2 linked regions of the Litorilinea aerophila genome follow. Each later gene encodes a partner of the first gene's protein in a complex. Links are inferred from orthologs where the notes say so. Each region holds a gene or a part of one and is shown on either strand. Other genes may lie near its edges.

Region 1 (11,090 bases):
GATGCCATGGACCAGCTCCTCGTTGATGCTGGTACAGATGTGGGCCGGGTATCCCCGATAGCCCAGAAAGGCCGAGGTCGCGTTATATTTTTGCATGACCTCCACCGCGATCTGGTCCAGCTCCCAGGTGCTGATGCCAGGACGCACCGCTTCCCGCATGGCGGCGTGGACCCGGGCCACAATCCGCCCGGCTTCCCGCATGATCTGGATCTCTCGCGGGCTCTTCAGGATGGGCATTTTCCGCTGTTGCACCGGTTGATTCAACTTCCGTCGTAAAAACTTTCGACTACCCCGTCTAAACATGGGTCACCCGTACCATCCTCCGCGCGTCCCGGCCTGCATGTCCCCACCGGGGAGGTCATACAGGAAAGCCGGACTCGCCTCCCGGAGCATTCTCCAGGATGGAAACCATCGGCCAAGTTCGGCCGGAATTCACGACTCCAACACATCCTGGGGCAACACGGACAGGAGCTCCCGGTTGACCTCTTCAATGGGCCGAGAGCCATCGATCTCCACCAGCAGGGACTTGGCAAAGTAGTAACCGATAAGGGGCGCCGTCTGCTTGTAGTAGACATACAGCCGGTTCCGTACCGTCTCGGGCTTGTCGTCGTCCCGCTGGTAGAGTTCACCGCCGTCGATGTCGCAGATGCCTTCCCGGGCCGGCGGATTGAATTCCACGTGATAGACCGCGCCACACTGTCGGCAGACCCGGCGCCCTGTGATGCGGCGCATGGCCTCCTCATCCTCCAGGTGGATCAGGGGGGCCAGGGAGATGCCGCCATGGGGAGCGGTCATCTGATCCAGGGCCGTCGCCTGGTTCAGGTTGCGGGGAAAACCATCGAAAATGGCGCCCCGGGCACAATCCTCCTGGCGGATCCGCTCTGCCACCATCTGGATGGTCACTTCATCCGGTACCAGATCGCCCCGATCCATGTACTGTTTGGCCAACAGCCCCAGTTCCGTCTCGTGGCTCAGGTTATAGCGAAACAGATCCCCCGTGGAAATCTGAGGAATCTGCAGTTTCTCCGACAACAACCTCGCCTGTGTGCCTTTACCGGCGCCCGGCACACCGAGCAACACCAGATACATGCGCCGTTGATCGTTCATGATCCTTCCTCAAAGTCCTGCTGGTCCCTACACCGGCGCCGAGCTCTAGTATAGCCTGGCGTAAATACCACGGCAGAAATTCCGGGCGCCCTCTGGGCGCGCTCCCTCTGGTAGAAACCATCGGCGAATTTCTGTCGGGATTTACTAGCCCACACCGGTGCCGGGAGTGCTCCCGGGCCCGAAGGCCCAGGAGCGATTGAGTCGTGCGAACCATCCGTCTCTGGCCGGCCAGATGGACGGCTCAGCGGATGAAGCCCTCGTAGTTACGCATGAGCAACTGAGCTTCGATCTGCTTCATGGTGTCCAGCACCACACCGACCACGATCAGCAGGCCTGCGCTGCTGATGATGAGCGACTGGTAGCCGGTCAATACGCCGGCGCCGCCAAAGATGCTGTCCGCGGCCACACCCACCAGGTAGGGCAGGATGGCGATGAAGCCCAGAAAGAGGGCCCCCACCAGGGTGATCCGGGAAAGGACGCCGTTGAGGTAGGCCTCTGTACGGGGCCCGGGCCGGATGCCAGGGATGAAGCCGCCCTGCTTCTGGAGGGTCTCCGGCAGATTCTGCTGCCGGAACATGACGTCGGTGTAGAAATAGGTGAACGCCACGGTAAACAGGAAGTAGAGCAGCCAGTACAGGAAGTTGGTGGGGCTCATGGCGTTACTCACCCAGAGGGCCACGCTGCCCAGCCAGTCCGGCCGCGCCACAAAGTAGCTGGCCACCGTGCTGGGGAGGATGAGCAGGCTCTGGGCGAAGATCAGGGGGATCATGCCTGCAGTGTTCACCCGCAGGGGCACGTGGGTGCTCTGTCCGCCCACCATCATCATGCGATTCCCCCGCATGGTACGGACCCGTTTCCCGTATTGAACCGGGATGCGCCGTTGTCCTTCCTGCACCCAGACGATCAGGGCCACGGTCAGGACGGTGATGATGACGAAGATGACCAGGAGCACCGGCTGCTGGGAAAGCTGGCGGATCTGGAACGGCACCGATGAGAGGATCCCGGCAAAGATGATCAGGGAGACGCCGTTCCCGATGCCCTGCTCCGTGATCAGCTGCCCCAGCCAGACGCCAAACATGGTGCCGGCGGTCATGCCGAAGATGATGGTCAGCGAGGGCAGGAGTGCGTCCCCGGTGAAGCCCCAGTTGGGCAGGATCACCAGGCCGCCACCCACCGGGCGGCTGAGCAGCGTCCCCTGGGCAATGGCCTGCAAGACAGCCAGGGGCACGGTCATCCAGTAGGTGTACTGGTTGATCCGCATGCGCCCCTGCTCCCCCTCCTTGCTGAGCTCTTCCAATGCGGGCACAATGGGCGTCAGCAGCTGCATGATGATGGACGCGGTGATGTAGGGATAGACCCCCAACGCCATGACGCCCATCTGGGCCAGGCCGCCACCGCTGAAAAAGTTCAGGAGGCTGAGGAGCATATTCTGATCGTCGCCCCGGAACAACTGGGCCAGGGCATCCCGGTCTACGCCAGGCAACGGAATGTTGGCGGCAAACCGGTAGAGGATCAGAATGCCGATGGTGACCAGGAGCTTGTGGCGCAGATCCGGCAAACGGAATGCATTACGTACAGCCTCAAGCATAAAGATCTTCCCCCTTGATAATCCAGCACGGCCCATCACTTCCCGATGGGCGGCTCAGGTCGCTCCGGCCTGGGGCCGGGACGGCGGGCCACCCACCGGGGTGACAGGCAATACGGCAACAATCGGACAGACCGACGTAACGCATCCGTCTCAGGAACGGGGCAGATTTTTGTTGACGAAGACGGGCAACAGCTCGATGGAGCCGCCCGCGGCCTCGATCTTTTGGCGGGCGCTTTCACTGACCCGGTGGGCCTTCACATGTACCGGCTTGCCGATCTCCCCTCGCCCCAAGATGACGATGGGATCGCCCCGATCGATCAGCCCCCGATCGGCCAGGCTGTCGGGCGAAACCTGGTCGTTGGCCTCAAACAGCCGGTCCAGCACATCCACGTTGATGGCCGCATAGTGCACCTTGAAGCGGTTGTTGAAACCCCGCAGCTTGGGCAGGCGTTTCACCAGGGGAAGCTGGCCACCCTCAAAAGTCGGGCGGACCCCACCGCCGCTGCGGGCGTTTTGGCCCTTGGTGCCGCGCGTACTGGTTTTCCCACGACCGGAACCAGTACCACGACCTACTCGCTTGCGCTTTTTCTTGGCACCTTCTGCAGGACGCAGGTCATGTAGTTTCATGGTCTTCTATCCTTTATAAATTCGGCGACGTCCTCGGGCTTGGCGGGCTCTCTACACGCCATTTCGGGCCTCGCCCGCCGGAGGGCGTCCCGGTCCGGTCTCAGGCCTCTTCGACCACCACCAGGTGGGAGACCTTGTTGATCATCCCCCGGATGACAGGGGTGTCTTCCTTCTCCACCGTCTGATGCAATTTGCGCAGCCCCAACGCTTCCACCGTCGCCTTCTGGCGCTTGCTGTAGCCGATGGGGCTCTTCACCAGGGTGATCTGCAGGGTTTTGGACTCAGCCATGCATCTCCTCCTTGTACCAGAAGGGCGCCAGGTGGCGAGGATCGACACCCCGCCGCTCCGCCTCGACGCGGAAGTCCTGGAGCTGCTTCAGGGCGGCGAAGGTGGCCTGCACCACGTTGAGGATGTTGTCACTCCCCAGGGACTTGCTCAGCAGATCCTTGATGCCGCAGGCTTCCACCACCGCGCGGACACCGCCGCCGGCGATCACGCCGGTGCCGGGGCTGGCCGGCTTCAGCAGGACTTTGCCAGCGCCGAAGTTGGCCTCAATGGCATGGGGAATGGTGGTCCCCAGCAGCGGAATCTGGGCCATGCTCTTGCGGGCCCGCTCCGAGGCCTTGCGAATGGCATCGGGCACTTCTCGGGCTTTCCCAACGCCCACGCCGACGCGGCCCTTCTGATCCCCGACCACAACCACGGCCCGGAAGGCAAAGCGTCGCCCTCCTTTGACCACCTTGGCCGTGCGGGCGATATGGACGACGCGCTCGTCTAGCTCTTCGCGCTCCTCCCGTTCCCGGTCCTTCCGTCTTTCCCGTCGATTATCCCGTCGATCTCCACGTGCCATGTTTTTCTCCCAACAAACTCAGAAAACGAGTCCACCTTCCCGGCTCCCCTCGGCCAGGGCCTTGACACGGCCGTGGTAGGGATAGCCGCCTCGGTCGAAGACGACCTTTTCAATTCCCTTGGCCCGGGCTCGCTCCGCCAGGGCCCGCCCCACAGCACGGGCCCTGGATTGGGGATCCAGGGAAGCCAGCTCGCTGCGCAGCGCCCGGTCCAGGGTGGAGGCGGAAACCAGGGTCGTCCCGGTGGTGTCGTCGATGATCTGGGCGTAGATTTGATACAGGCTGCGATAGACGTTCAGCCGCGGGCGCTCAGGGGTCCCAAAGACCTTGCGCCGAACACGGCGGTGGCGACGTTTGCGCGCCTGTGCACGATTTTCCTTGGCCATCTTTCTTTCTGCTCCTGTTGCCGTTCACTCACCGCTCCCGAGGGCGCTGGATGGCGCCCGCCAGGAGATGAGGATGCTTTTTAGCGGCTCGCCTTGCCGGCCTTGCCCGCCTTCATCCGCACATACTCGCCTTCGTAGCGGATCCCCTTGCCCTTGTAGGGCTCCGGGGGGCGGGTCTTGCGGATCACGGCAGCCAGCTCACCCACCGCGCACTTGTCAATCCCCGAGACGACCAGCGAGCGGCCATCCCGGTCCACTTCGAAGGTGATGTCCTTGGTCGGCGGGCGGAAGATCACCGGATGGCTTTTACCCACCTGCAAGACCAGGTTGTCGCCCTGCTTTTCAGCTCGATAGCCGACGCCGTGGATCTCCAGTTTCTTGGAGAAGCCCTGGGTCACGCCCACCACCATGTTGTTCAGCAAAGAACGGGTCAGGCCATGTTGGGCCCGGTGGTGGCGGGAATCGCTGGGGCGCTTCACAATGATCTGGCCGTCTTCCTGGACGATCTCCATGGCGGGGCTGAGCTGCGCCTCGAGCGTCCCCTTGGGCCCAGTCACCGTCACCCGGTTTCCCTTTTCCACTTTGACGGTGACGTTGGCCGGTACCGGAATCGGCTTGCGTCCTATGCGTGACATGATACCCTCCTGACACGAATCACGTTTCCAGGCCGGGCATAGAGGCCGTCCCTGGAAAGGGATCCTTTTTCACCAGATGTTACAGAGAATCTCGCCGCCGACCTTCTCGCGCCGGGCCTGGCGCCCCGTCAGCAACCCCTTGGGCGTAGAGATGATGTTGATGCCCAGGCCACTCCGGACCCAGGGGATCTCCCGATAACCGGTGTAGACCCGGCGACCGGGCTTGCTGACCCGTTCCAGGCCGTTGATCACCGGCGCGCCGCGCCCCGTGTACTTCAAGGTCAGCACCAGATTGGGCTGGGGGCTGTCCCCGGTCACGGTGTAGTCTTCGATAAAGCCTTCCTCCTTCAAGATACGGGCGATGCCGATCTTGAGCTTGGAGGCAGGCATAGCCACCTGCCGGTGTTGCACCATGCAGGCGTTGCGGATGCGAGTCAGCATATCCGCAATAGGATCGGTAACCATTTCTATCTCCTTCGGCTACTCTTGCAATCTCCTGCAATTTGTCTTTTCCCGACGGCCAGGAGCCTGGGAAAAGCCGCAACCACAGGTTGGAACTATACAAGCCCCAAATTGCAGTCGCACAAACGGCAGGTATCCTGCAGAAAATTGTAGTTAGCAACCTGAAACGTGGATCGGCCACCACATCAAAACCATCACATCAAAACCATCACATCAAAACCACCACATCAAAAGCAGTATCAAAAGCAGTGGGCCGATCGTCCTACAGGGCAAACCTTACCAGCTGGACTTGACGACGCCCGGCAGGTTGCCCTTGAGGGCCTCATGTCGGAAGCAGATCCGGCACAGGCCAAAGCGGCGCATGTAGCCCCGGGGCCGGCCACACATCTTGCAGCGGTTGCGCACCCGGACGGCGTACTTGCGCTTCTTCTCACGAGCAATCATGGACTTCTTCGCCACGGTAATCCTCTCCGACTGTTCTGGTTGGCGCCAGGATTCGCGCACCGGCACCAGGGTCTCACGCCAACGGTCTCAAGTCACAAGCACCACGCCATAGACGAGTTGCGACCAAATGGGCCGCAACCGGCCGGTCTGGCGCTTAGGAACGCTTGAAGGGCATGTCCATCAAGGCCAGCAGGCGGCGGGCCTCTTCATCGGTCTCGGCAGTGGTGACAATGGTCACCTCCAGGCCACGCACCTTGTCGATCTGATCGTAGTCGATCTCCGGGAAGACCAGCTGCTCCCGCAGGCCGATGCTGTAGTTGCCCCGGCCGTCAAAAGAGTCGGGGGAGACGCCCTGAAAATCCCGCTGGCGGGGCAGGACGATGTTGATCAACCGGTCCAGGAAGTCCCACATGCGATCCCCCCGCAGGGTCACCTTGGCGCCGATGGGCATCCCCTCGCGCAGCTTGAAGGTGGCGATGGAGCGCCGGGCCTTGGTGATGACCGGTCGCTGGCCGGTCATGACGGCCAGGTCGTTGGACGCCGCCTCCAGGGCCTTGCTGTTCTGCAGGGCCTCGCCCAGGCCGATGTTGACTGCGATCTTGGTGATGCGGGGAACCTGCATCACGTTACGATAGCCGAACTCCTTCATCATGGCCGGCACCACTTCCTCCCAGTAGCGGGTCTTCAGTCGAGGTACCGGCCTGGGGCTCTTGCCGTTTTCGCTCATTTTTCTTCACTCCTTGCCCGCAAGCGCCGCCCAGTACGGCGCCAGGTCAGGCCATTGATCTCTTTTCAAAGGTGAATCGCCGGCGCCTTCCCCCTGGGAAGCCGCCCACGCCAGGTGTCCCCAGATAGCCCGGGGCACACCGCCTGTCAGGCACTCTCCCCAGGGGAAGGCAGCGGTTCGCCGGTCCGGCGGTCGATGCGAATCTTCTCCCCGTTGGAGGCCACCTGGTAGCCAGCCCGGGTGGGACGGCCGTCGGTCCCCACCAGCATCACGTTGCTGATGTGGATGGGCGCCTCCCGCTCGATGCGACCGGTCTGGGTTCGCACATTGGGGGTGGCCCGCTGGTGCTTGATCACCATGTTGGCACCGCTGACAATGACGTAGACCCGGTTGGGGTCGTAGCTGCCGTCCTTCCGCTTCTTGCGGATCACCTGCTGGACCTGACCCCGGTAGCCTTTATCGTTGCCGGCGATGATCTCCACCGTATCGCCCTTTTTAATCTTGACCTTCATCTTTCAACACGCTCCTCTTGTCGCAAGGGAGTCAAAGCGAGACACACTCGCCTGCCTGGATTCCGATGCTCATCTACCATCTGACCGGGGCCCGGGAAAGGGATGCTCCCAGCCGCCGTCACAGAACTTCGGGCGCCAGGGAGACGATGCGCATGTAGCCCTTTTCCCGCAACTCCCGCGCGACCGGGCCGAAGATGCGCGTGCCCCGGGGGTTCTTATTGTCGTCCACGATGACGGCCGCGTTCTCGTCGAAGCGGATGTAGCTGCCATCCGCCCGCCGCAGGGGGCGCCGGGTGCGCACGATCACGGCGCGCACGATGTCCCCCTTTTTCACGCTCCCGGTGGGGGAGGCCGACTTCACCGTGGCCACAATCTCGTCCCCGATGGCAGCGTACCGACGCTGGCTGCCGCCCTTCACGCGGATGGTCAAAAGCTCTTTGGCACCCGTGTTATCGGCTACTCGGAGCCGGCTTTCTTGCTGAATCATGGTCTCTGTTCCTCGTGTTAGACGACGTCGGCCCGCTCCAGGATCTCCTGGACGAAGAACTTTTTTTCCTTACTGATCGGCCGGCATTCGCAAATGCGCACCAGATCGCCCTCTCGGGCTTCGTTGTTCTCGTCGTGAGCCTTATATTTTTTGTTGACTTTGATCACCTTGCCGTACAAGGGGTGGCGAGTGATCCGTTGGACCGTGACGACCACGGTTTTGTCCATCTTATCGCTGGTGACCACCCCAACCAGCGTCCTTCGTCGTTCCCGCATGGCTCAATCTCCTCACTCGCTCATCCCTGCCAACTCACGTTCCCGCAGGATGGTCTTGATGCGGGCGATGTCCCGCCGCACCTGCCCCAGGCGGGCTGTGTTGGTGAGTTTGCCGGTGCTCTTCTGAAAACGCAGGTTGAACAACTCCTGGTACAGGTCGTCCAACTGGTTGGCCAATTCCGCGTCGGTCATGGCTCGCAATTCGCTTGCTTTCATCGGTTACCCTCCTCACGTGAACCCTGTCGTTGCGCCGATCCACCGCCTGGCGATGGCCGGGCCCGAACCAGGTTCAACTGCCGGTATGGTCCTCGCGGGCCACAAACTGTGTCCGCATGGGCAGCTTGTGGGAGGCCAGACGCAACGCCTCCCGGGCCTGTTCCTCCCGCACCCCTGCCATTTCGAACAGGATGCGCCCGGGCTTCACCGCCGCCATCCAGTATTCCACATTCCCCTTACCGGAGCCCATGCGGGTCTCGGCGGCCCGCTTGGTGAAGGGCTTATCCGGGAAGATGCGGATCCAGAGCTTGCCGCCCCGGCGGATGTAGCGCACGATGGCCCGACGTGCCGCTTCGATCTGGCGGCTGGTCACGTAGTGGGGCTCCACCGCCTGCAGGCCGTAGGTCCCGAAGGCGATCTGGTTGCCCCGGTAGGCCTTCCCCTTGAGGCGCCCGCGCTGCTGCTTTCGATACTTGACCCGTTTTGGCATCAACATGGTTCAATCCTCCATCCGCTGGCGCCGGCCGTCAGGAGGCCGCTTCGGCGCTGTAGCGTGCGTGATATTCCTCACCCGGCAACACTTCGCCGTGGTAGATCCAGACTTTGACGCCGATCACCCCGAAAGTGGTGTTGGCTTCGGCCGTGCCGTAGTCGATGTCGGCCCGCAGGGTGTGCCGGGGCACCTGGCCTTCCCGCACGGTATCTACCCGGCCCATTTCGCTGCCGCCCAGGCGGCCGGCGACGGTGATCATGATGCCCTTGCCACCGGCACGCATGGTCTTCTGAACGGCCTGTTTCATGGCCCGCTTCCAGCTGATGCGCCGCTCCAACTGCTCGGCGATGCTTTCGGCCACCAGGCGGGCGTCCAGTTCCGGCTTGGCGATCTCCCGCACATCGATCTTGACCTTCTTGTGGGTCAGATCTTGCAACTTGGACCGCAGCTGGTTAACGCTGGCGCCCTTGCGGCCGATGATGACGCCCGGCCGGGCCGTGTCGATGATCACATGGACCTGGTTCGGCTGGCGCTCGATTTCGATGCTGCTGATGCCGGCCCTGGGCAGGTCCGCGTGAACCACCTCCCGGATCATTCGATCCTCGTCCAGCTGTTCGGTATAGGTCCTGCCGGTGGCAAACCAGCGGCTGCGGTGCTCTTTAATGATTCCCAGACGGAATCCCCTGGGATGTACCTTGCGACCCAATGCTCCCCTCCTTAGCTTTCGCCCGCGACACGTTCTTCCAACACGACGGTAATGTGGGAGGATCGGCGAATCCAGGGCTTGAAGCGCCCCCGGGCGCCAAAGCGCCGCCAACGGCGGCGGGGAGCTTCATCGGCCACGATCTTGGCGATGTACATGTCCTCCGCCTCCAGGCCGTAGTTTTCCGTGGCGTTGGCCAGGGCGCTCTTGATGGTTTTGGCCACCACTTTCGCCGCTGCCTGGGGCATGAACTGAAGCTGTACCAACGCGTCTTGGGCGCGTTTCCCCCGCACTTCGTCAACGACCAGCCTGGCCTTCTGTGCGCTGATCCCCGTATATTTGGTCACTGCTTGCACTTGCATAGTTCGGCTCTCCACGCTGTCCGCCTTTACGCTTTCTGACAGGATCGGTCCTACCGGCGAGCCCGGGTGCTCTTTTCAGATTTGATGTGGCCCCGGAAGAACCGCGTCGGCGCAAATTCGCCCAGCTTGTGGCCGACCATGTTTTCGGTGATGTAGACAGGAACATGGCGGCGTCCGTCATGAACGGCGATGGTGTGGCCGACAAATTGTGGGAAGATGGTGGAGGCGCGGGACCAGGTTTTGATCACCTTGCGCTCTCCCTTCCGATTCATCTCTTCGATTTTCTTGAGCAGCTTGGGGGCAACGTATGGCCCCTTTTTCAGTGAACGAGACATATGGCTTTCCCCTACTTCTTTCCACCACCGCGACGACGCACAATGTACTTACTGGTGCGCTTGTTGCGCCGGGTTTTCTTGCCCAGGGCAGGCTTGCCCCAGGGTGTCTTCGGCCCAGGCATCCCGATGGGCGAGCGGCCTTCGCCACCGCCATGGGGATGGGAAGCCGGATCCATAGCCACGCCGCGCACGGCCGGCCGCCGGCCCAGCCAGCGCTTCCGCCCGGCCTTGCCGAGGGTGATGTTGGCGTGATCCGGGTTGGAAACCTGGCCGATGGTGGCCAGGCAGTTCATGTCGATGTAGCGCACCTCCCCGCTGGGCAGGCGAACCTGGGCCATGGCCCCTTCTTTGGCCACCAGTTGGGCCGCGTTGCCTGCACTGCGCACCAGCTGACCACCCCGGCCCGGATAGAGCTCGATGTTGTGGATGGTGGTACCCAACGGGATGAGACGAATGGGCAGGGCATTCCCCGGCCGGATGTCGGCATCAGGCCCGGACATGACCGTGTCGCCCACGTTCAACCCCACCGGCGCCAGGATGTAACGCCGCTCGCCATTCTGGAAGACCACCAGGGCGATGCGGGCGCTGCGGTTGGGATCGTACTCAATGGATTCCACCCGCCCGGGGATGCCGAAGTTGTCCCGCCGGAAGTCGATGATGCGATAGCGCCGCTTATGGCCGCCACCCCGGTGGCGGACGGTCACGACCCCGCGGCTGTTGCGCCCACCCTTCTTGCGCAGGGGGGCCAGCAGGGATCGCTCCGGCTCTTTGCGGGTGATGTCATCAAAGGCCGAGACGCTCATGCCCCGGCGCCCGGGCGATGTGGGTCGGTAAATTTTGATAGCCATGGACGTCTACTCCTTAAACCCCTTCAAACAGCTG
Region 2 (10,963 bases), on another replicon or contig:
ACCACGGCCGCGTCGTTGCGGTAGGGGAGGCTATCCATCATCCCCAGGGTGCCCTGGGTGCGGCCGTCGCACGGGTCGGTGACAAAGCCGGCGAAGGGGATGGTGCCCCGGCGGGCGAACTCTTCGGCCGCGGCCTGCATGAGCAGGCCCACTTCCCAGTGGCCGGTGTGGTAGCCCAGGGCGATGGGCGTGCCGTCGGGGGCGCGGATGCCGCCCTGGGTGCTGAGGATGAGGAATTCCGGCCGGCGCAGGCGGGCCGGATCCCAGCCCATGCCGGCGTCCTGGCTCAGGCCAAAGATGTCGCCGCTGGGCGCGTGGCGCAGAAAGTCCTCGTCCAGGGGCAGGCGGCCATCGGGCCCCGGGGCATGGGTCTGGATCTGGTAGGCGGAGGGATCTTCGGCTTCGATGGAGAGCTCCGGGAAGCCGTCGGATGTGTTGTCCATCTTCATGGTGACCTCGTGAGTGTCCGGGTGGTTGTTCCTGTTTTTATTTTGCCCCAATCGTCGCGCTTCCGCAAAGGTGGCCGGCTGTCTGGGGCGGGCGGCCCGGCGGATGGCCCCGCTGGAGGATGGCAGCGCACGTCGAGAAGCGGTCCAACATCCGTCTGTTGGATGTGTTAGAATCACGGGCAATCTTCGCTCTGTCACCGCCGCGACACAGGGGGGAGCGCGGCATGAGACCGGGGCCTGCCTTGGGCCGATGATTGAAATCATCGGCTGATACACCCCAGGTGCGTTTCAACTTGTAAGAGGAACTGGAAGCAGGTAGACCGATATGACCCTGGAAATGGCTGTTGCTTTTGCCCTGCTTTTGGGGGCGCTGGTCTTGTTTGCCTCGGAACGCTTTCCGGTGGAGTTGGTAGCCCTGATGATCCTGGCTGTGATGCTGGTCTTGGGGCCGTTTCTGGGGCTGACGGTGGCCGAGGTGGTGGGCGGCTTCGGCAACCCGGCCACGGTGACCATCCTGGCCATGTTCATCCTCAGCGGCGCCATTGCCCGCACCGGGGTGATCAACTGGCTGGCCGGCTGGCTTAGCCCCCTGATGGGGCGGGGAGAGCGCCGTCAGCTGGTGAGCATGATGCTGGTGGTGGGCGGCATCTCTGCTTTCCTCAACAACACGGCCACGGTGGCCATCCTCCTGCCCATGGTCATGACCCTGGCCAGGGAGCAGAAACGGGCGCCGTCCAAGCTGCTGATTCCCCTTTCCTTTGGGGCCCAGTTGGGCGGCGTTATCACCCTGATCGGCACCTCCACCAACATCCTGGCCAGCTCGGTGGCCGCGGCCCAGGGATACGGGGGCTTCGGCATGTTCGATTTCACCCTGATCGGCCTTTTGGTCTTTGCCGTGGGGCTGCTCTACTTTGTGCTGATCGGCCATCGGCTCCTGCCCGAGCGCCAGGCCGGCCAGAGCGTGGCGGACAGCTACCAGCTGAAGGCCTACCTGGCCGAGATCCGGATCCTGCCCGGCTCGCCCCTGGTGGGCCGTTCCCTGGCCGAAAGCCAGCTCAGCCGTCAGGTGGATGTGCAGGTGCTGGACATCATCCGGGGGGAGCAACATCTGGCGCCCCTGCACGGGGATACGGTGCTCCAGGCGGGGGATGTTCTGCTGGTGCAGGCCAACAGCAACCAGTTGCTGCACATCCAGGGCATCAAAGGCATTTCCATCACCCCGGACCTGCCGGACGAGAAGGGCCAGGAGATGGGCCTGTTGGAGGTGGTGGTGGGGCCCGGTTCCGACCTCATCGGCGGCACCCTGGAGAGTACCAACTTTCGCAACCGCTTCAACTGCTCCGTGGTGGCCATCCGCAAGCATGGCCGGGTGCTCCACGAACGGCTGAGCAGCGTCTCCCTGGAGCTTGGGGACGCGCTGTTGTTGCACGGCACTCCCTATGCCCTGGAGCAGCTCAAACGGGAGCCGGCCTTCATCGTCACCGAGCAGGCGCCGTTGGCTACCTTCCGCCGGGAAAAGATCCCCATCGCCCTGGGCATCATCCTGGGGGTGGTCGGGGTAGCCGGCATGGGCGTCCCCATCCTGGTGACGGCCATGGTGGGCAGCGTCTTGACCGTGTTGGCCGGCTGTCTGAAGGTGAACGAGATCCACGAGTCCATCCGCTGGGATGTGATCTTTCTGCTGGCGGGGGTGTTGCCCCTGGGGCTGGCGCTGGAGCGTACTGGAGCCGCCCAGTGGGTCGCCGATCTGGCGGTGCAGCTGGCGGGCTCGGTCTCGCCCCTGTTCATGTTGATGATCTTCTACGCGGCCGCGGCCCTGCTCACCGAGTTCATCTCCAACAATGCGACCGTGGTGGTCCTGGCGCCCATTGCCGGGGCCACGGCCACCGCGTTGGGGCTGCGGCCGTCCGCCTTCATCCTGGCCATCATGTTTGCCGCCTCCACCAGTTTCATGACCCCCATCGGCTACCAGACCAACACCATGGTGTACGGGCCGGGCGGCTATAAATTCCTGGACTTCTTCCGGGTGGGCGCGCTGCTGAACCTGGTCCTGGCCCTCACCACACCGGTGTTCATCTGGCTCTTCTGGGGGCTGTGAAGGAAAGAAACGCTGACCTGTGCCGGTTCACGGGGAAAGGGGCGTCGGCCCGGCCGCGGGCGGCGTGGCCGGCAGGGTGGCCGGCACCTGGTTGGCGGGGACCCGCCGGGTGAGGATGTACCATTCGGCGAAGGTGGCAAAGCGTTCTGATGGATGGGCCAGGGCGCCGATCTGGACGTTGTGCACCCGACTGCTCACGCCATAGGTGTAGACCGGGTAATAGAGGGGCAAGGCCGGCAGTTCGTCGGCGAAGAGCTGCTGAAAACGGACATAGAGCGCCCGGCGCTCCTCCTCGTTGACGATGGCCCGGCCCTGTTCCATGAGGGTGTCGGCCTCCTCGTTGGCCCAACCGCTGTAGTTCTGGCCGCCGCCTTCGGCCTGGGTGCTGTGCCAGAGGGGATACGGGTCGGGATCGCCCGTCAGGTCCCAGCCGATGAGCGCGGCATCGAAGCGGCGGGGGGTCAGGAAGTCTGTGACCAGCCCGGCAAAGGTCACGGGCGTGGGCTGGGCGTCTATCCCCAGGGCCCGCCAGTCCGCGGCGATGCGTTCGGCCAGGCGGGTGCGCAGGTCGTCGTCGTTGGTGTAGAGAAGGAAGCGGAAGGGCTGCCCATCCTTGTCCCGGATGCCGTCGCCGTCGCTGTCCACCCAGCCGGCTGCATCCAGCAGTTGGCTGGCCCGGACGGGATCGTAGGGGTAGTGGGGGATGGCCGGGTCGTAGGCCCAGCTTTCAGGCAGGAAGGGGCTATGGGCCACAACACCCTGGCCAGCCGCCACTTCGTCCACCAGGCGTTGGCGGTCCAGGCCGTAGAAGAGGGCCTGGCGTACCTCTTTCTCCTGGAAAAAGGGCACATCCGGATTGGCCAGGTTGAAGACCACGCTCAGGTATTCCGATTGCACAGCGGAAAAGAGCTGCAGGTCGGGCTGGGCCGTGGCCACCGGCAGATCCTGGGGCAGGATCTGGCTGATGCCATCAATTTCGTCGTTCAGGTAAGCGGTCAGCAGGTTGGCGTGATCCGGGTAGAAGTGGAACTCCAGGGCCGCAATGTAGGGGCGGTTGCCACCGGCGTAGGGGCTTGGTTCCAGCCGGATGTGATCGGTGTCGATCTGGGCCACCTGCAGGGGCCCGCTGCCGATGGGCGAACTGGTCAGGGCCATGGTGGCCAGTTGAGCCGGCGGTACCTGGCCCCACACGTGACGGGGCAGCAGGCCGATAGCCGTGTAGTCCAGGAACGGCGTAAAGGGTTCACTCAACTGGAAGCGCACGGTCAGGTCGTCCACCTTCTCCACCTGGACGGACCGCCACAGGCTGGCCAGGTCTGGCAGGTTGAGGAGATCCGGCGACTGGAGGATCCCGACGGTGAACAGGACGTCGTCGGCAGTGATGGGCTGGCCGTCATGCCAGTACTGGTCGGGCTTCAGGCGGAAGGTGTAGAGGACGTCGTCGGTGATGGTCCAGCCGGATGCCAGGTCGGGCACGGCCCGGCCCCGCTTGTCGATGCGGGTCAGGCCCCGATAGAGCAGGCCACAGAGGTCTTGATCGGCTTCTGTCACATTGCAGAGGAGGGGGTTGAGATACTGGGGCCGCCCGGCGATGCCCTCGCGAAAGACGCCTCCCCGGTCGGGCACCAGGACCGTCTCCACCTGGTAGGTGGAGTAGCCCAGCAGCAAGGCCAGGCTCAGGATGCCGGCCAGGGCCAAGATCACCTGCCAGCGCAGGTGCCTGCCGATGGAGACTGCCGGGGAAGTGGGGGGCAGGGATGGAGAACGGGACTGCACCATGGGCAATCGTCCCTTACCGAGAGCGAAACCAAAAGCGGACAGGGCGCCGGGATCGGCCTCTGGGGCCGGATGCCCGGCAACGGGCCGGCCCGCTTACTCCAGCGCGACGGTCAGCAGGGCCAGCAGAAAGAAGAGGCCCGCCAGCATGAACGTGATGTTGAACAGGGTCTTTTCGATACCCCGCCGGGTGCGATAGATGTCGGAGCCACCAAAAACGCTCCCCAGGCCACTTCCCGTCTGCCCCTGGATCAGCACCACTGCGACCAGCGCCACAGAGATGATGATGGTGGCGATCATCAAATAATCGGCAAAATTCATGGCTCTGTCCTGGCTCCTATCGTCCTGGGCTCATCTACCATATCATCTACTACCACATCATCGACCACAAAAGTGCATCGACCACAAAAGTACGCTACCCACCCCGGTTTCGCAGGCAGGTTCCCACACATTTGGCGGATGAGCCTCGTCCTGATGTCAGCACGTCCCACCTTCGTGGGATTCCGGGTGCACAATACCGATCCAGTATAGCCAGGGGCTTCCATTTCACCAAATTGCCGCCTCCCTCGGGGACGTCTCTTCCCGCGGGCCAGAGGTCTGCTCCCCTGGCCGGGCCGGCGGCAGGTCGTAGACGTACAGGATCGGGTTGTTGTGCTGGTTGCGGTACACGGCCAGGGTGCCGCCGGGATAATATTGCTCCACAGCCACCAGGGCCGCGGGATCGTCGGCCGTGATCAGCACCCGGGTCCCCGGCGGCAGCGAACGGGCGTTCCACCCTTCGTCGGGCATCTCCAGCCGTTGGGGAAGCCTGCCATTGGCCAGGAAGGTCACCGTGGGGTAGGTCCACAGGGCCTGGGCATCCACCTGGCCCAACAGCAGAACCGGCGTCTGCTCGCCTGTCTCCCGGATGACCCGGCCCACGTAGCTGGCCAGATCGTCGTCGGACTGGACGAACTGGTAGTAGTCCACCCAGTTGAAGAGCCCCACGCCGATCACCAATCCCAACATCACGTACAAAAAGGCCTGGCCGCTCCAGGTGCCCAGGTCGTGCATGAGCATGACCCGGATGCGGTCCACGCCAAAGGCCACGGCCAGCATGGCCGCCGGCAGCGCCGGTAACAGCCAGGTCCACTGGACGGTGCCGGGGGCCAGCAGCGCGTAGCCAATCAGCGCGCCCATGAGCCAGGTCACCAGGCTCCAGCCAGGCCAGCGGTCCAGGTTGAGGAGCAGGCCGCCGACCGCCAGGACAAACAGGGGCGCGACCAGGCTGCCCAGCAGGGCCCCGGGGTAGCCGAACCAGGGGCTTTGGTCCGGCAGGAGGTTGAAGGTGAGCAGGCCCAGGCGCAGGTTCAGCCAAGCGGACTGTTGCACCAGGGGCCATAGCCCGGCCGGCGTCCCTTCGGCGCTGGCGGTTGTCCACAGGTGTGCCTGGAAGAGATAGCCCAGAAGCCGTTGAGGATCGGCCATCCACGTGCCCAGCCAGGGCCCCAAGGCCACCGCCACACCACCCAGCCAGGTCAGGAGCCGGGAGCGGCCCCGGCCGCGGACCTGCGTCGGCCAACCCTGGCCCAGGAGCCAGACGCCTACCCACCAGGCTCCGCCCACGGCCACCAGGGCCAGCCCACTGGGGTGGAGGAGGGAGGCTACGCCCAAGAGCACGCCGCTGCCGGCCAGGGACAGGCCGCTGCCCGTGCGCACTCCCCGGGCCAGGGCCCATAGCCCCAGGCTACCCCATGCCACCACTTCCATGTGGAGGGGTAGGCGGCTGAAATGGAGGGTGGCGTAGTTGGTGGCAAAGAGGGCGGCTGCCAGCCAGCACAGCCAGCGTCCATCGTCTTCCAGCCATTCACCATAGGGGCCGTAGAGGGGAACCCGCCGAAAGATCTCCCGGCCCACAAGCCAGGTGGCCAGGGTGGCCAGCACGCCGGCCAGGAGGCCGGCCAGGCGGATGCCCAGCAGGTTGTCGCCCGTGAGCCAGATGCCCAGGCCCGTGGTCAGGTAGGCCAGGGGGAGCTGACCCTCTTCTACCGGCTGGAAGAGCTGGCGCCAGCCCGCCGCCAGTTCGGCCCGGGCCTGCAGACCCAACTCGGCCACGCGGATATCCACCCGAACCGGCACATCAATCCACTGGTGGGTGAACAGGAAGAACGCGCCGCCCAGGATCAGCAGCAGGGGAAGCAGGGTGCGGCCCCGGCTCTCCTCCTGGTTGGCCGGCTCCCGGCGGCGGGGCAGCATCCAGGCTGCGCCCACCACGTAGCTGACCATCCCCAGCGGCCAGGCCAGGTGCATCCAGCGCTGTTCGGCGTGGCCGGTGGCCAACAGCAGGGTCACCAGCCCGGTCAGGCAGAGGCCCACGGCCAGGCCGGCAGCCGCCAGCGTTCCCTTGCCGTCCACCGTCGGGTCTGGGTTCGACCGTCGCAGCCGGGGCCACACCGCCGTCGGCCAGGGCGGCGCCAACCAGCCAAAGGCCAGGCTGCTGAGCGCCGACAGCCAGAGGGCCAGCCGGATGAGATCCGCGGGCAGCCAGAAGTTCAGGCGGTAGAGGACCGGCCACGCGCTCAGCCAACCAGCGGGGAAAAACCCGGCCATGCTTCGCTGGTCGAAGATGTGCTGAGCAAAGTAGGCCGTCAACAAAACGGCCGCCAGCAGCAGGAAGTGCAAGAGCCTCACGCGGTCTACCTTATGCGCTTCTGCGTCTCCTTGGGCGGCGGGGAGTGTCTTCGGGCTGGCCAACGGGTCCTGGATCTGGAACAAAACAAACCCGGTTGACGCGATGCTGACAACCGGGCTGTTCACTGCGGTTCAGGAGGGAAGACGAACCCGCCGGGAAGTGTTCATGGGGATGCCCAGAGCTCCTGGCGGGGCTCTGGGGGTCAATCATGTCAATCGCACGGCAGGAATTTCGGAGACAAGACCTCTGTCGCGAACAAGTGGGGTGACAGATGTTCGCTAAACGTTATGAGGCCTCGTGGGTTTCCCCGGCTGCCGTGTTATCATCCTTCTGCTTCTCATCCTCCAGGGACGACTGGCGGCGGAATTCCCGGATTCCCTTGCCGACGGCACCGAAGACTTCTGGCAATTTCCCCACGCCGAAGAGCATGGTCACAATCACCAGGATCAAGATCAACTCGACCGGGCCAAAATTCGGTAACATGCGTTTGCCTCCAATTCTAAAGCGTGACAAAGTTGCAGACGGGGCTGCATGGGGTAAGCCATCATTGGCTGCATTATAGCACCATCATGGATAGATGCAAAAGAGGATTTTGTTCAGGAAAGGTGGGGTCTGTGCTACAATAATGGCATGCTACACGAGCTGTCCATCCGCAACTTTGCCATCATCGACGATCTGCAGCTGACCTTCGGCCCAGGGCTCAACATCCTGACCGGGGAAACAGGCGCGGGTAAGTCCATCATCATCGATGCCCTCAGCCTGCTGCTGGGGGACCGGGCTACGGCCGAATGGGTGCGGGCCGGCGCCGATGTGGCCGAGATCGAGGCCACCTTCCACCTGGCCCAGCCCAATGGATCGGCCACCGCATCGGCCACCGAGCAGGCCAACGAGGTCATCGCCGAAGTTCAGCGCCTGTTGGAGGCCCAGGGGCTGGACGAGCCGGATTCGCCCCAGTGGCTGGTGTTGAGCCGGGAGGTGCGCCTGAACGGCCGCAACATCTGCCGGGTCAACGGCCGGGTGGTCAGCCTCCAGATCCTGAGCGAGATCGCCGGCCACCTCATCGATGTCCACGGCCAGGGCGAACACCTGAACCTGCTGCGGCCCCGCACCCACGTGCACCTGCTGGACCGCTACGCCGGCCTTTTGCCCCTGCGCCGGGAAGTGGCCAGCCGGGTGGCTGCCCTGCGCAAGGTGCGCGCCGAACTGGACCGCCTGCGCCAGGACGCCCGCACCATCGCCCAACGCATGGACCTGCTTCAGTTTCAGGTGGAGGAGATCTTCGCCGCCGATCTCCAGCCCGGGGAGGATGAGGAGCTGGAGGGAGAGCGCCGGCGCCTGGCCAATGCAGAGGCCCTTCTCTCCCTGGCCCAGGCCGCCACAGCCATCCTCAGCGAAGGCGAGGGGGAAATGCCCGGTGCCATCGACCTGGTGAGCGAAGCCGTCGGCCGGCTGGAACGGCTGGCCCGGATCGACCCGGACATGAACGCCGCGGCCGAGGATGCCCAGGCGCTCCTGGAACAGCTGGCCGAGCTGGCCCGCCATCTCCAGGATTACGCGGAAGGGCTGGAGTTTAACCCGGAGCGGCTCCAGGAGGTGGAAGAACGGCTGGAGCTCATCCACAACCTGAAGCGCAAGTATGGCGACACCCTGGAGCAGATCCTGGCCTTCGGCCAAAAAGCCCGGGATGAACTGGAGGAGCTCAGCAACTGGGAGGTGCGCACCTCTGAGCTGGAGGAAGCCGAGGAGCGCCTGCTCCACGAGATCGGGCAACTGGCGGCCGAGTTGAGCGCCCAGCGCCAGGCCGCGGGTGAACAACTGGCCCGGCAGGTGGAAGCCGAGCTGGCCGACCTCCAGATGGCCCGGGCCCGCTTCGCCGTGGCCGTGAACCAGACCCCCCGGGAGGATGGCGCCTACCTGCCCGACGGCCGCCGGGTGGCCTTCGATGCCACCGGCGTGGACCAGGTGGAGTTCCTGATCAGCGCCAACCCGGGCGAACCCCTGAAACCCATGGCCCGGGTCGCCTCCGGCGGCGAGACGGCACGGCTGATGCTGGCCCTGAAGAGCGTCCTGAGCCAGGCCGACGCCACGCCCACCCTCATCTTTGACGAGATCGACCAGGGCATCGGCGGCCGCATCGGCGCGGTGGTGGGGCAGAAGCTGTGGCGGCTGACCGGCCAGGATCGCGCGGCCCAGGGAGACGGCCCTGGGGTGACCCACCAGGTGCTCTGCATTACCCACCTGCCCCAACTGGCCGCCTTTGGCGACCGCCACTTCACCGTCAACAAGCAGGTCCAGCAGGTGGATGGCGTGGAGCGCACCAGCACCGTCGTCCGCTGCCTGGAGGGAGAGGCGCGTATCGATGAGCTGGCCCAGATGTTGGGTGCCGCCACCGCCACAGGCCGCCGCTCTGTGGAGGAGATGATGGCCGAGGTGGCCTCGGTGAAGGCCGGGGCCCGGCATGGCGGGGTTCTGTCCTCCGTTCCGAAAGGATAAATGAGCATTTCCAGGCAGTTTCCATTTCTCACCGCAGGCTTGACCCCCCATCAATTCCGGCGGAAATCTATCGAGCGTTCCAACCGGAGAAAAAGGAGCCCCTTTGCCGGGGCGTTTTCGCCAGCCTACGCCGACCCAAGGGGGGGGCGGCTCTTCCTGGGCCTCTTCCTGGCCGGGCTGCTCCTGGGGCTGGCGGTCATGGCCACGGGCGTCGGGATCGCCCGTGCCCAGACACCTTCCACGCCGGCTACCGAGACTCCGGCTGCCGATGTGCCCAGGGAATCCCCCATCGTCTACGTGCTCACCTTCGAGGGGGCGGTCACGCCGGTGTTGGCCAGCTACATCGAGGATGGCATCCGACTGGCGGTGGAAAACCAGGCGGAGGCGGTGATCCTTCAGCTGGACACACCCGGCGGCAGTGTGGACATCACCAAATCCATCACCCAGAAGATGCTGGCTTCCCCTGTACCCCTGGTGGTCTACGTCTCCCCCAGCGGCGCCCACGCCGGCAGCGCGGGCACCTTCATCACCCTGGCCGCCCACGTGGCCGCCATGGCCCCGGGAAGCAGCATCGGCGCGGCCAGCCCGGTGACCGCCGACGGCACCGACATGGGCGAGACCATGGCGGCCAAGGTCAAGAACATCCTGGCCGCCGACATCGAGAACCTGGCCTCCCGTCGCGGGGAACGGGCCACCGAGTGGGCCATCGCCGCGGTCCAGGAGGCGGCGGCCGCCACAGCCCGCCAGGCCCTGGAGCTGGGGGTCATCGACTTCATCGCGGAGGATCTGGACGACCTACTGGCCCAGATGGACGGCTTCCAGGTGACCGTGGCCGGGGAGACCCGCACCCTCCACACCGCGGATGCCACCCTCATCCCGGTGGAACTGAATGCCATCGAACAATTTTTGAACTTCATCAGCGACCCCAGCATCGCCTCCATTCTGCTGAGCCTGGGCATCCTGGGGCTGGTGGTGGAGCTGCGCACGCCTGGTTTTGGTGTGCCGGGCATCGTGGGCATCATCTCCCTGTTGCTGGCCTTCTATGCCCTGGGCCAGCTGGATGCCAACTTTGCCGGGCTGGCTCTGATTGCCCTGGCCCTGGCCCTGTTCCTGGCCGAAGCGTTCACCCCCACCTTCGGGGTATTGGCGGCCGGCGGCGCCATTGCCTTTGTCCTGGGCGGGGTGCTGCTCTTTGATGCGCCGGGGGTGGAGGTGCCCTGGCCCACCATCATCGGCCTGGCCGTGGGCCTGGGCGGCTTCGCCATCTTCATCGGCGTCAAAGCCCTGGCCATCCAGCGACGGCCCCCCCTCACCGGCGGCGATGCCCTCATCGGCCAGATCGCCACGGCCAGGCAGGATCTGCGCGCGGGGGAACCCGGCGCGGTCTTTGTGGCCGGCGAATGGTGGAACGCCGAGCTGCTGGAAGGCAGCGTGGAGGCGGGGAAACCGGTCCAGGTGGTGGGCCGGCGGGGATAT

The links.
Region 2: the proteins of secY (region 1) and secG are in contact, whole or in part, in a crystal structure (PDB 5AWW), measured with the Thermus thermophilus proteins. The link is inferred for Litorilinea aerophila from one-to-one orthologs. Residues at the interface, in WP_096411648.1 of Thermus thermophilus: Leu14, Gln16, Arg17, Phe20, Ile34, Pro35, Pro37, Ile72, Arg108, Arg109, Asn112, Gln113, Arg116, Ile117, Ile120, Pro145, Gly146, Trp147, Phe152, Phe155, Val156, Val159, Thr160, Val162, Ala163, Gly164, Ala166, Leu167, Trp170, Glu173; in WP_223903268.1 of Thermus thermophilus: Tyr5, Ile9, Tyr12, Leu13, Ala16, Leu19, Val20, Val23, Leu24, Gln26, Glu27, Pro28, Gln30, Gly31, Ala32, Asp34, Leu35, Met36, Gly37, Gly38, Ser39, Ala40, Asp41, Leu42, Phe43, Ala45, Arg46, Val48, Tyr53, Thr56.

The regions. Positions count from the first base shown.
Region 1 is NZ_VIGC02000008.1:2,300-13,389, reverse strand. Bases 523-3,518 are described here. They hold secY (preprotein translocase subunit SecY), read right to left. Parts: upstream 2,696-3,518; coding sequence 1,349-2,695; downstream 523-1,348. Other genes in these bases: rpmD (50S ribosomal protein L30), read right to left, coding at 3,423-3,518; rplO (50S ribosomal protein L15), read right to left, coding at 2,846-3,322; FKZ61_RS07395 (adenylate kinase), read right to left, coding at 523-1,089. Also shown: map (type I methionyl aminopeptidase), read right to left, coding at 1-237; more of FKZ61_RS07395, read right to left, coding at 433-522; more of rpmD, read right to left, coding at 3,519-3,611; rpsE (30S ribosomal protein S5), read right to left, coding at 3,604-4,173; rplR (50S ribosomal protein L18), read right to left, coding at 4,192-4,557; rplF (50S ribosomal protein L6), read right to left, coding at 4,638-5,192; rpsH (30S ribosomal protein S8), read right to left, coding at 5,262-5,657; FKZ61_RS07355 (type Z 30S ribosomal protein S14), read right to left, coding at 5,931-6,113; rplE (50S ribosomal protein L5), read right to left, coding at 6,253-6,825; rplX (50S ribosomal protein L24), read right to left, coding at 6,972-7,337; rplN (50S ribosomal protein L14), read right to left, coding at 7,456-7,824; rpsQ (30S ribosomal protein S17), read right to left, coding at 7,842-8,099; rpmC (50S ribosomal protein L29), read right to left, coding at 8,112-8,315; rplP (50S ribosomal protein L16), read right to left, coding at 8,389-8,811; rpsC (30S ribosomal protein S3), read right to left, coding at 8,843-9,514; rplV (50S ribosomal protein L22), read right to left, coding at 9,526-9,873; and 3 more genes. UniProt on the Bacillus subtilis protein: The central subunit of the protein translocation channel SecYEG. Consists of two halves formed by TMs 1-5 and 6-10.
Region 2 is NZ_VIGC02000002.1:18,395-29,357, reverse strand. What follows is about bases 3,033-5,901. They hold secG (preprotein translocase subunit SecG), read right to left. Parts: upstream 4,645-5,901; coding sequence 4,420-4,644; downstream 3,033-4,419. Other genes in these bases: FKZ61_RS01425 (hypothetical protein), read right to left, coding at 4,870-5,901; FKZ61_RS01435 (ABC transporter substrate-binding protein), read right to left, coding at 3,033-4,326. Outside these bases: FKZ61_RS01445 (YjhG/YagF family D-xylonate dehydratase), read right to left, coding at 1-443; FKZ61_RS01440 (SLC13 family permease), read left to right, coding at 775-2,547; more of FKZ61_RS01435, read right to left, coding at 2,575-3,032; more of FKZ61_RS01425, read right to left, coding at 5,902-6,993; tatA (twin-arginine translocase TatA/TatE family subunit), read right to left, coding at 7,280-7,477; DNA repair protein RecN, read left to right, coding at 7,625-9,487; FKZ61_RS01410 (NfeD family protein), read left to right, coding at 9,488-10,963. UniProt on the Bacillus subtilis protein: Involved in protein export. Participates in an early event of protein translocation.